DNA from 3 places in the Glutamicibacter sp. 2E12 genome. Region 3 is predicted to be linked to each of the others. Evidence: riboswitches for the same ligand, from Rfam matches in the RefSeq annotation. Region 3 holds a riboswitch; each other region holds the start of a gene.
The links. Region 3 has a riboswitch for S-adenosylmethionine ahead of ACP3TE_RS07430 (flavin reductase family protein). Riboswitches for the same ligand answer to the same signal wherever they lie in the genome.

Region 1 (3,269 bases), 990 kb from region 3:
GGGCGTCACCGGTGAGCGCATGCATCACCAGCACCGCGTTGGAGCCATCAGCTGCTAGCGTCCCCCACGTTTCATAGGCCAGCACCACGTCCGGAAGGAATCCACCGAATTCGAAGTGGTGCTCCCCCACGGACTTACGGCGCAAAATGCCGTCTTGTCCGCCGGCGAGCTCTTCGGCGCGCAGAGTATCTTCAGTAGTCACAATGGATGCCATGCCTAGAGGGTTTCCTGCAGTTCCTTGTTCTCGAGGGCTGCAACAGCTTGGAAGCCCAGTTCCAGATCGGCCAGAATATCCTTGATATTCTCCAGTCCGACGCTCAGCCGCACCAGTCCCGGGCTCACGCCGGCCGCAACCTGCTCCGCTTCGGAGAGCTGGGCATGGGTGGTGGAGGCCGGGTGGATGACCAAGGAGCGCACGTCGCCGATGTTCGCGACATTGGAGTGCAATACCAGTGCGTCCACGAAGGCCTGGCCGGCTTCCGAACCGCCCTCCAGTTCGAACGCGATGATCGAGCCGGCGCCCTGATCGCTGTACTTCTGCGCACGCTCATGCCAAGGCGAGGACTTCAGGCCTGCGTAAGCGACCTTCTGCACTTCCTCGCGGGCTTCGAGCCAATTGGCAACTTCTACGGCATTCTGGCCGTGGCGCTCAATGCGTAGCGACAAGGTTTCCAGGCCCTGCGCGATCAAGAACGCGTTGAACGGCGCAACCGAAGAACCCAAATCGCGCAGCAACTGCACGCGGGCCTTGAGGATGTAGGCCAGATTGGCGCCCAGGATGCCGTTGACACCCAGGTCGCGGGCGAAGACCAGGCCGTTGTAGGACTCGTCCGGGGTGTTGAAGCCCGGGAAGCGGTCGGCGTCCTTGGCGAAGTCGAAGTTGCCCGAGTCCACGATGACACCGGCAATGGCATTGCCGTGGCCGCCAAGGAACTTGGTGGCCGAATGGATCACGATATCCGCACCCCACTCGATCGGGCGGATCAGGTACGGGGTGGCCAGGGTGTTGTCCACCAGCAGCGGCACGCCAGCTTCGTGGGCGATCGCCGAGATGCCCTCGATGTCCAGGACGTCCTGTCGCGGATTGGAGATGGTTTCCCCGAAGAAGGCCTTGGTGTTCGGACGCACCGCGGCACGCCAATCATCCAGGTTGTCCGGGTCCGAAACGAAGGTGACCTCGATGCCCAGGCGCTTGAGCGTGTGCTTGAGCAGGTTCTGGGTTCCGCCATACAGGCTGGGGCTGGCCACCAGGTGGTCGCCGGCTTCGGCCAAATTCAAGATAGCGAAAGTGGTGGCAGCCTGTCCCGAGGAGAGCAGCAGTGCTCCAACGCCGCCCTCCAGGTCAGCGATGCGGGTTTCCACCGCGTCGGTGGTCGGGTTGCCGATACGGGTGTAGATCGGCTCCAGTTCCTGCAGCGCGAAACGTGCAGCAGCGCTCTGGGCGCTGGGGAAGACGAAAGAGGTGGTTTGGAAAATCGGGAGAGCCCGTGCTCCGGTCGTCGGATCCGGGGTCTGGCCGGAGTGGATCTGACGGGTTTCAAATGACCAGTTATTGCTCATGGTTTCCTCCAAATAGCGTTTCATGACTATGGGGGTACGCCACTGAAAAGACACCGACAGGAAGCACCATATCGTGACGACTTCCAGGGGTAACCCGCGCTTGTCCTTGATGCCTTGTGCGTTCAAGGGCCAGGTCTTCACCCGGGGCACCCCACCGCGGTTGGAGGGTTGCCGCCCAGTAAGCCGGGGCTTGTTACTGGGACTCATGACCTGGTACCAGTTTGCCCGAAAACCGAAGATCTTTGCAACGCAAGGGCTCGTCATTGGACTCAATCGGTCATATTTCGCGAATATTGCAGGTTCATCGCAGAGTATTCGATAGCATCACGGCACTTAGGTGTGCCTAAGTAGAGACTCGCATCACATGTTGCCATGATGGGCACATGATGAGGCTAGATCACGTAAGTTATGCATGCGGCCCGGACGGGCTGTTGCCAACCGCTGAAAGAATCTCCGAGTCCCTTGGACTGGAATTCGTCAAGGGCGGCGTGCATCCACGATTCGGAACACGCAATGTCATCTTCCCGCTCAAGCATGGCCAGTACCTGGAGGTGGTTGAAGTCCTGAACCACCCGGCCAGCGACAAGGCACCCTTCGGACAGGCGGTTCGCGCCCGTTCGGAGCTCGGCGGCGGCTGGATGGGCTGGTGCGTCTCGGTGGAAGATCTATCCAGTGCCGAAGACCGCTTGGGCCGCAAGTCGGTGCCGGGCAACCGGAAGTTCCCTGATGGCCGCGAACTGACCTGGCAGCAGATTGGCATCAAGGGCCTGATCGCCGATCCGCAGTGCCCGTACCTGATTTCCTGGGATGAAGGATCCGAGGAGCTGCATCCGTCCAAGGCGCTGGAACCTGCCGGCGCCATCAGCCAGATCGCCATCGCCGGCTCGCGTGAACGGGTGCTGGATTGGCTGGGCCAGCCGCAGAACGTCAATTTGGGCGCTGTCACCATGCAATATGAAGCGCCGAATGGCACTCCGGGCATCATGTCGGTTACCTTTGAGACCGAGTCCGGAACCGTGGTGCTGTAAACAGTTCCGCAGAGATCGCAAGTAGGCGGGGACAATGGCGTCCCCACCTACTTTCTTTTCGTTAAGGCCGGTCCAGCCGCTTCCCCAGGACCGCGACGTGCTGGTCTTCGAAGCCCAGCCGTTCATAGAAATCGATGACGGCAGAGTTCTCCTCGCGGACCATGAGCTGCACCTTGGGCACGCCGAGATCCCGCAGCCACAGGACAGCGGCATCCACCAGCGCCCTTCCCAGGCCGTTGCCCTGCCGGCACGGATCCACCGCAACATAGTAGAGCCAACCTCGGTGGCCATCATGGCCAACCATCGCAGTAGCCATGAGTTGATCGTTCTCAACGATGGACAGCACCGTGGAAGTAGGCTCGGCCAAAGCCCGTCGGGCGTCGGCGAGCGCATCATTCCACGGACGAGTCAGCCCAGTTGCTTCCCACAATTCAACTGCTTGGCGAAGGTCCTCTTCGCGCAGCACGGTAATCTGCATTGGCTCAGCTTACCGGCGCTACTGGCCGATTCCGATGGCCGGCCCGACCAAGGCGTATCCCACGAAGCCGATGGCATCAAGCAGGAAGTGCGCGATAACCAGCGGCATCACCCGCCCGTACTTCTGGTATACCCAGCCGAAGACGACGCCCATGAGCATATTGCCGATCATCGGCCCCACCCCCTGGTACAGGTGGTAGCTGC
Region 2 (3,269 bases), 300 kb from region 3:
CATGCCGTGGGCCAATTGCGTCGACCATGGTTCGTTAGAGGTCTTGTTCTTCCTTCGGAATGCTCCGTGCAAAAGTTCAGCGTCGTTGACCAAACCGGCCGATTCCGGGGAATTGCCGCAGAAAAATGGGTGCATGCAACGCAATGTTGCATGCACCCATTTCCTGGAATCTTGGACTCCCTAGGCAAGTACCTGGCGCTTGGAAGAAATCACGCCGGTGTTGAATCCAGCCAGGCGCAGGCCGCCGTGGAAGCGCGCGTGCTCGATCTTCACGCAGCGGTCCATGACCACATTCATGCCCGCGGCCTCGGCGCGCTGGGCCACTTCCTCGTGCCAGGATCCCAGCTGCAGCCACAGTGTTTTCGCGCCTACGGCCAGAGCCTCGTCCAACACGGTAGGCAGGTCATCGTGCTTGCGGAAGACCTCCACCAGATCCGGGGTTTCCGGCAGATCGGCCAGCGACTTGTACACCGGCTGGCCCAGGATCTCATCGAGTACCGGGTTGATGAAGTACACCTTGTACTTGGAGGAGGAGAGCAGGTAGGTAGCCACGAAATAGCTGGCGCGCGATGGCTTGTTCGAGGCGCCGACAATGGCGATGGACTTGGTGTCGCGCAGGATCTCCAGGCGCTGTGCGGCTCCCGGGCCTTCCCAAGTGGTTTCAACGGCAGCCATTAGATTGCTCCCTTCGAAGCGGTTGGCAATGCGCAGGCGGAACCGTCATAGGCCGGTGCCTCGAACCCTGCGGCGGAACCGGCAATCACTTCCTGCGAAGCGGCCAGCGCCTGGTCCAGATCCCAGAGAATATCCTCGACATCTTCCAGCCCTACCGACAGTCGGATCAAATCTTCTGGCACGCCCGCGGAGACCAGCTGCTCGGCGCTCAGCTGCTGGTGGGTGGTGGAGGCCGGGTGCAGCACCAGGGTGCGGGCATCGCCGATGTTGGCCAGGTGGCTGGCCAGCTGCAGGGCCTCGATGAACTTCGAGCCGGCTTCGCGCCCGCCCTTGACCCCGAAGCTGAAGACCGAGCCGACGCCCATGGGCAGCAGCTCCTTGGCCTGCGCGTGCTGCGGGTGGGACTCCAGGCCCGCGTAGTTCACGTAGGTCACGCGCTCATCGGCCTGCAACCAGGCCGCGACCTGCTTCGCATTGGACAGGTGGTTGTCCATGCGCTGCGGCAAGGTCTCCAGGCCCTGGAGCAGCTGGAATGCGGACTGGGCCGGCAGGGCCGGTCCGAAGTCGCGCAGCTGCTCGCTGCGCAGCTTGGTCAGGAAGCCGTACTCGCCGAAGTTGTCCCACCAGGAGACGTTGCCGTAGCTGGCTACCGGTTCGGTCATGGTGGGGAACTTGCCGTTGCCCCAGTTGAACTTGCCCGACTCGATGACCACGCCGCCCAGGGTGGTGCCGTGCCCGCCGATGAACTTGGTAGCCGAGTGGATCACGATGTCCGCGCCGTGCTCGATAGGGCGCAGGATGTACGGGGGAGTGAGCGTCGAATCGACCACCAGCGGGAGATTGTGGCGGTGCGCCACCTCGGCCAGGCCCTTCAGGTCAGCGATGTCGCCGGACGGGTTGGCCACAACTTCGGTGTAGACGGCCTTGGTGTTCTCCTGGATCGCCGCTTCGAAGTCGGCGGGATCATTGGAGTCGATGAAAGTGGTGTTGATGCCGAAGCGGCGCAGCGAGACATCCAGCTGGGTGATGGTGCCGCCATAGAGCTTGGAGGATGCCACGATGTGGTCGCCTGCCTGGGCCAAGGCCGCGAAGGTGACGAATTCCGCGGCCATGCCCGAGCCGGTGGCTACCGCTCCGATGCCGCCTTCCAGCGAAGCCATGCGCTCTTCGAAAGCCGCCACGGTCGGGTTGCCGATACGCGAGTAGATGTTGCCGTACTTTTGCAGGGCAAAGAGGTTGGCCGCATCGTCAGCGTCCTTGAAAACGAACGAAGTGGTCTGGTAGATCGGCACTGCGCGTGAGCCGTGCTCGGCATCGGGGGTGCCTCCGGCATGCAATGCGCGGGTGCGGAAACCAAACTTGTGATCTGCCATGGTGGCTTACGACTCCTTGTCGACTGGGGTTTCGCGTGCACCGCAGGGCGGGCCGCGATCGAGGCAGGAATCCCGGAATCAATGTCGCTTCCTGCCGTGGTCCAACGGGTAAGCGGCTGCATCGTTTCTGGCGGTAGCACCGTATCCACCGGATGTGGCAGGTTGCTGCGGCGTCATCGAACCAGATCTCTCAGCCGCTCGGGATGGTGTAATAATCTTCGCAACATGACCGTTCGTGACCCAACTATGAGTCGTAACGTTGCGTATTGGAGCTGATATCGGAGATTCTTCGATACCTGTTGCCCCGGTTAGGCTGGATTCATGGATACTTCTCTGGCATTGGTTCGACACGGGCAGACAGACTGGAACCTTGCAGGACGCTTGCAGGGACGAACCGATATTCCGTTGAACGATACCGGGCGCGAACAGGCTCGCGAGGTCGGACGCAGGCTCATCGGCCAGAATTGGTCGCTGGTACTTGCTTCACCCTTGGAACGTGCCCAGGAAACTGCCGCGCTGATTGCCCAGCAGATCGGGGCTGAGACGGGGAACGCTGTTCCGGAACTCATTGAACGCGGCTTCGGCCCGCTGGAAGGCCGGATCATGGCCGAGGTCAGCGAAGCGGAATCGGCTGCTGCCAAGGACCTGCGTGAGCCGCGTGCCCAGATCTTGAGCCGTGCAGTGCCAGCGCTGCTGGACTTGGCCAGCAGGCATGCCGGGCGCAAGGTCATGATTGTCAGCCATGGGGCCACCATGCGCACCATCCGCGACGCATTGGCCGGAACCACGGATCCCCAAGGCGTGGAAAATGGCGAAATGCTCCACTTGGACTTGATCCGCCTTGAGCAGATCGCCAGCGAATTGGATCTGGTGGCATTCTAGGAATCCATGGGGTCTCTGCGAGAAGTAAATTTTTTTTCGTTCACGCCTCACAAAATGGTCTCCTCGTACGTTTACATGGTGAGAAGCCATGAAGGCGCAAGAATTCCAGGAGAGCCATGCAAGCACCGTTCGAGCGGATAGTCCAGGACTATGGACTGAACGTCCTGCGCGTTTGCCGTGCCCTGCTTGATGAGCACCGCGCGCAAGACGCCTGGTCCGAAACGTTCCTCGCCGCGCTCAAGGCGTACCCGCAACTGCCTGAAGACGCCAATGTCCTGGCATGGCTAGTGCGTATTGCCCGGAATAAAGCCATTGACGAGTTGCGCAGGAACAAGCCGG
Region 3 (3,269 bases):
TCGAGGGCATCCCACTCATCCTGGTACTCGCACACCGTGTACGGTCCGTATACCTCGGTGAGGCCATATACATGGACTACCTCGATGCCCAGCTTCTGCAGCTTGGAGATGATTGCCGGGGACGGGGGAGCTCCTGCGGTGGTGATGCGCAGTGGCGCATCGAGCTGGTGGGCGCGGGTGGAGTCGGCGATGATGGAGCAGACGGTCGGAGCGCCGCACAAGTGGGTGGTTCCAAGATCCTCGATGGCATCCCAAACGGAATCTTCGCGCACGCCGCGCAGGCACAGGTGCGTTCCTCCCGCTGCGGTGACGGCCCATGGAGTGCACCAGCCGTTGCAGTGGAACATCGGCAGGGTCCACAAGTAGCGGGTCTTGGCGGTGAAGCCCTGGTGGTGCGCTTCGCCCAACGAGTTCAGGTAGCTGCCGCGGTGCGAGTAGAGCACGCCCTTCGGCTTGCCGGTGGTGCCCGACGTGTAATTGAGAGTGATCGGAGCCCGCTCATCGGCGATGGCGTAGGGAAGTCTTTCATCCGAGGCTTGTGCGATTAGCTCGTCCAAGGTGGCGTCCACGGGCACGTCCGGACGTTCTCCGGCGTACTGGTCATCGGCGATCTCGATGAGCGCCTCCAGCGTTGGGTTCTCGCGGCGCAGGGTCTTCGTGTTCTCCAACAGCTCTGTGTCGGCAAGCATCAGCTTGGCAGCAGAATGATCAATGATGTATTGCAGCTCGTGGGCCGAGAGTCGGGTGTTCAGGGCAACGAGGACTGCGCCTGCCAGCGGTACGGCGTAATGCGCCATGAGCATTTCGGGAGTATTCGGTGCCAGCACGGCCACGCGGTCGCCCGGCTCAATGCGAGCCTTCAGCGCCTGGGCAAAGCGGTGCACCCGTGCTTCGAATTCTTCATAGGAGAAGCTGCGAGTTCCATGGATGACGGCGGTCTTCTTCGGATAGGCCTCGGCTGTGCGTTCCAAGAAACGCAGTGGGGTCAATTCTGAATGGTTTGCCTGAATCTCTACCATGGTGTGGCTATTCCTCAATCGTCATCGATGGTTACGGAGAACAATAAGCAGGAGTGTGACTCAATGCACTCCATGACCAATAGTGGCATGAACCTCAGCGTCATGCCGGGAAACCAAGTTTCATTACGGTGGGCGGTAGGGAATTCGCGCCAGGGCCCCGAGCCCAGGGGAGGAGTTAGTGTTCTGCCGAATCAAGAGCGGCGGAAGCCTGCTGCGATCATGGGGCCGAAGCGTTCAAGAAGCGCGGCGTATGGCGAATAAAAGACTGCCCAAGGACTTCTGGCGGGGCCTTGGATCGAATATTGCGTCGAATATTGCGATTTGCGAAGTGAAATGTTTGACGGCTGTTCGTCATGAGCCATATCGTTTTAAACAGAATCAAGAGCATCAGCTATAAGCCCTGGCTTGCTGATCGGCAACCCTCTCAACGGTAGTGGGGTGCTCCAGGTGAGGATTCGGTTCCACACAAAATGTGCTGGAACAAGTACCGCACACGGCGCGGAACTTCAGCCCAAGCGGCTTCGAGTAACGAGAAGCCAATGCTTGCAGGCTACTGCGCGGTGGGCAAGACCCAAAGGAATCGAGCCATGTCATTGAATCTTGAACTTGACCCGTTGACCCTGCGCAAGGTTTTCGCTCAGCATCCATCAGGGGTAGCCGCCCTCTGTGCAGAACTGGATGGCGTGAAGACCGGAATTGTCGCTTCATCGTTTACCGTGGGAGTTTCCCTTGAACCTGCACTGGTGATGTTCGCCGTGCAGAAGTCCTCGAACACTTGGCCAAAGCTGCGCGAAGCTGGCCGCATTGGCGTCTCAGTGCTGAGCGAACGCAATGATGGTGTCTGCGCTCAGATTGCGTCGAAAAATGGCGACCGGTTCCGCGGAATCGATACCTATTCCTCGGATCAGGGCGCGCTCTTCGTCAACGACTCCACGTTGTGGCTGGAGACTTCGATCTACAACGAGGTCGAAGCGGGGGATCACTGGGTAGTCCTGATGGAAGTCCACGGGCACCGCACCTCCGAGCACTCGCCACAGATCTTCCATGATTCGCGGTTCCATTCGCTGCCGATTCCTGAGCTCGTATAAGCGCTTCGCATCTTCCAAAGCTCCGGCCAGATCAAATCATCGATCTGGCCGGAGCTTTTTGAATTCCGGTTAGGCGGGTTGAGCCGTTCCCCGCAGCCCTCGACACCGGCAATGCCCGTTCTCTCTCGCCACCCTGAAGACGTGGCAAGATGGCTGGCAATCTCATGGCCTGCCATCTTGGGCCAGCTGCCCCAGGCATTTGGCGATAACCTCGTCATCAAAGTATCTGTCGCGAGAAACCTTGAACTCGCCATATCCGCCACCCGCCTGGGCTGTCGAACAGAACCGCGCAGGTAGCTCATGGATCCTCGCTGCACGCTGGACCGGCCTCGGTTCGTAAGCAAATCAATAACGTGGCCACGGCCGCGGTTGATGAAGCCCTAACTGAGGAGCTCTTGGAATCCCTCAGGCAGCGAGCTGTCCAGGCGGCCGTGGCCGCCGTGACCGAACAGGTGGAGGCCAACGAGGCAGCCGAAGAAGCCCAAGACGACGAGGGCGAGGCTGAACCGGAGGAAACCCTTTACTACGGTTCCGTTGATGAGTTTGTCCGTGAGTACCTGCGCAATGTCTATCGCCGGGCGATCAACGGCCGGTCGCGGGTCTGGGCTGCCCGGTGGTGGGAATATGACGAGGCAGTGATCCGTCTGGAAGCGCTGTGGCGTTCCTGGGAACATCTGCGCATGGACCCCAGCACCGGCATGAGCGTGTGGTGGCGTGACCACGCGGACCACCATATGGCGGTCTTGCTGGACCCGGATGGGCCGTTTTCCTCGGCAGCGGACACCGACGAAAACAAGTCCAAAAAAGGGCAGCCGTTGCCTTATGCAGCGCCGCCGGAGGGCTTGTTCCCTGACCAACGTCAAATCCACCTTCCAGTTGTTGAACCTCCAAAAAAATATTTATTCTAGTGGGTAAGTTTCTTTGATATAGTAACTACGACTGATCAGAGACGGATCTTGTAGTCGATCTTGACTTCGGTCGTGCAAAGCTCCTGCGCATCAATTTTCAGCGCCAAATCTCATTTGGCGAATGGAACTTGGAAGTTAGGAGCAATAACTCAGGGCATGTGAAAATGCGATTCTTCGTGTTTCCACAGGGCCTCAATCAAAAGGAAAAATATGTCAAGCGTTACCTCAGAAAAGAGCACGGTCCAAGCGATCTC

Region 1: linked by a shared signal. The riboswitch ahead of ACP3TE_RS02735 (bifunctional o-acetylhomoserine/o-acetylserine sulfhydrylase) and the one ahead of ACP3TE_RS07430 (flavin reductase family protein) in region 3 are both predicted to bind S-adenosylmethionine.
Region 2: linked by a shared signal. The riboswitch ahead of ACP3TE_RS05925 (O-acetylhomoserine aminocarboxypropyltransferase/cysteine synthase family protein) and the one ahead of ACP3TE_RS07430 (flavin reductase family protein) in region 3 are both predicted to bind S-adenosylmethionine.

The regions. Positions count from the first base shown of each region.
Region 1 covers NZ_CP188297.1:590,622-593,890, forward strand. Annotated here, with positions in the region: gene metX (homoserine O-acetyltransferase MetX) at 1-214, opposite strand, end outside; gene ACP3TE_RS02735 (bifunctional o-acetylhomoserine/o-acetylserine sulfhydrylase) at 217-1,560, opposite strand; SAM riboswitch class IV at 1,652-1,771, opposite strand; gene ACP3TE_RS02740 (VOC family protein) at 1,944-2,588, shown strand; gene ACP3TE_RS02745 (GNAT family acetyltransferase) at 2,650-3,066, opposite strand; gene ACP3TE_RS02750 (CPBP family intramembrane glutamic endopeptidase) at 3,085-3,269, opposite strand, start outside.
Region 2 covers NZ_CP188297.1:1,281,029-1,284,297, reverse strand. Annotated here, with positions in the region: gene ACP3TE_RS05930 (CoA-binding protein) at 181-675, opposite strand; gene ACP3TE_RS05925 (O-acetylhomoserine aminocarboxypropyltransferase/cysteine synthase family protein) at 675-2,048, opposite strand; SAM riboswitch class I at 2,164-2,258, opposite strand; gene ACP3TE_RS05920 (histidine phosphatase family protein) at 2,370-2,930, shown strand; gene ACP3TE_RS05915 (RNA polymerase sigma factor) at 3,047-3,269, shown strand, end outside.
Region 3 covers NZ_CP188297.1:1,581,839-1,585,107, forward strand. Annotated here, with positions in the region: gene ACP3TE_RS07425 (long-chain-fatty-acid--CoA ligase) at 1-1,019, opposite strand, end outside; SAM riboswitch class IV at 1,396-1,512, shown strand; gene ACP3TE_RS07430 (flavin reductase family protein) at 1,607-2,107, shown strand; gene ACP3TE_RS07435 (DUF4913 domain-containing protein) at 2,539-3,015, shown strand; gene ACP3TE_RS07440 (hypothetical protein) at 3,226-3,269, shown strand, end outside.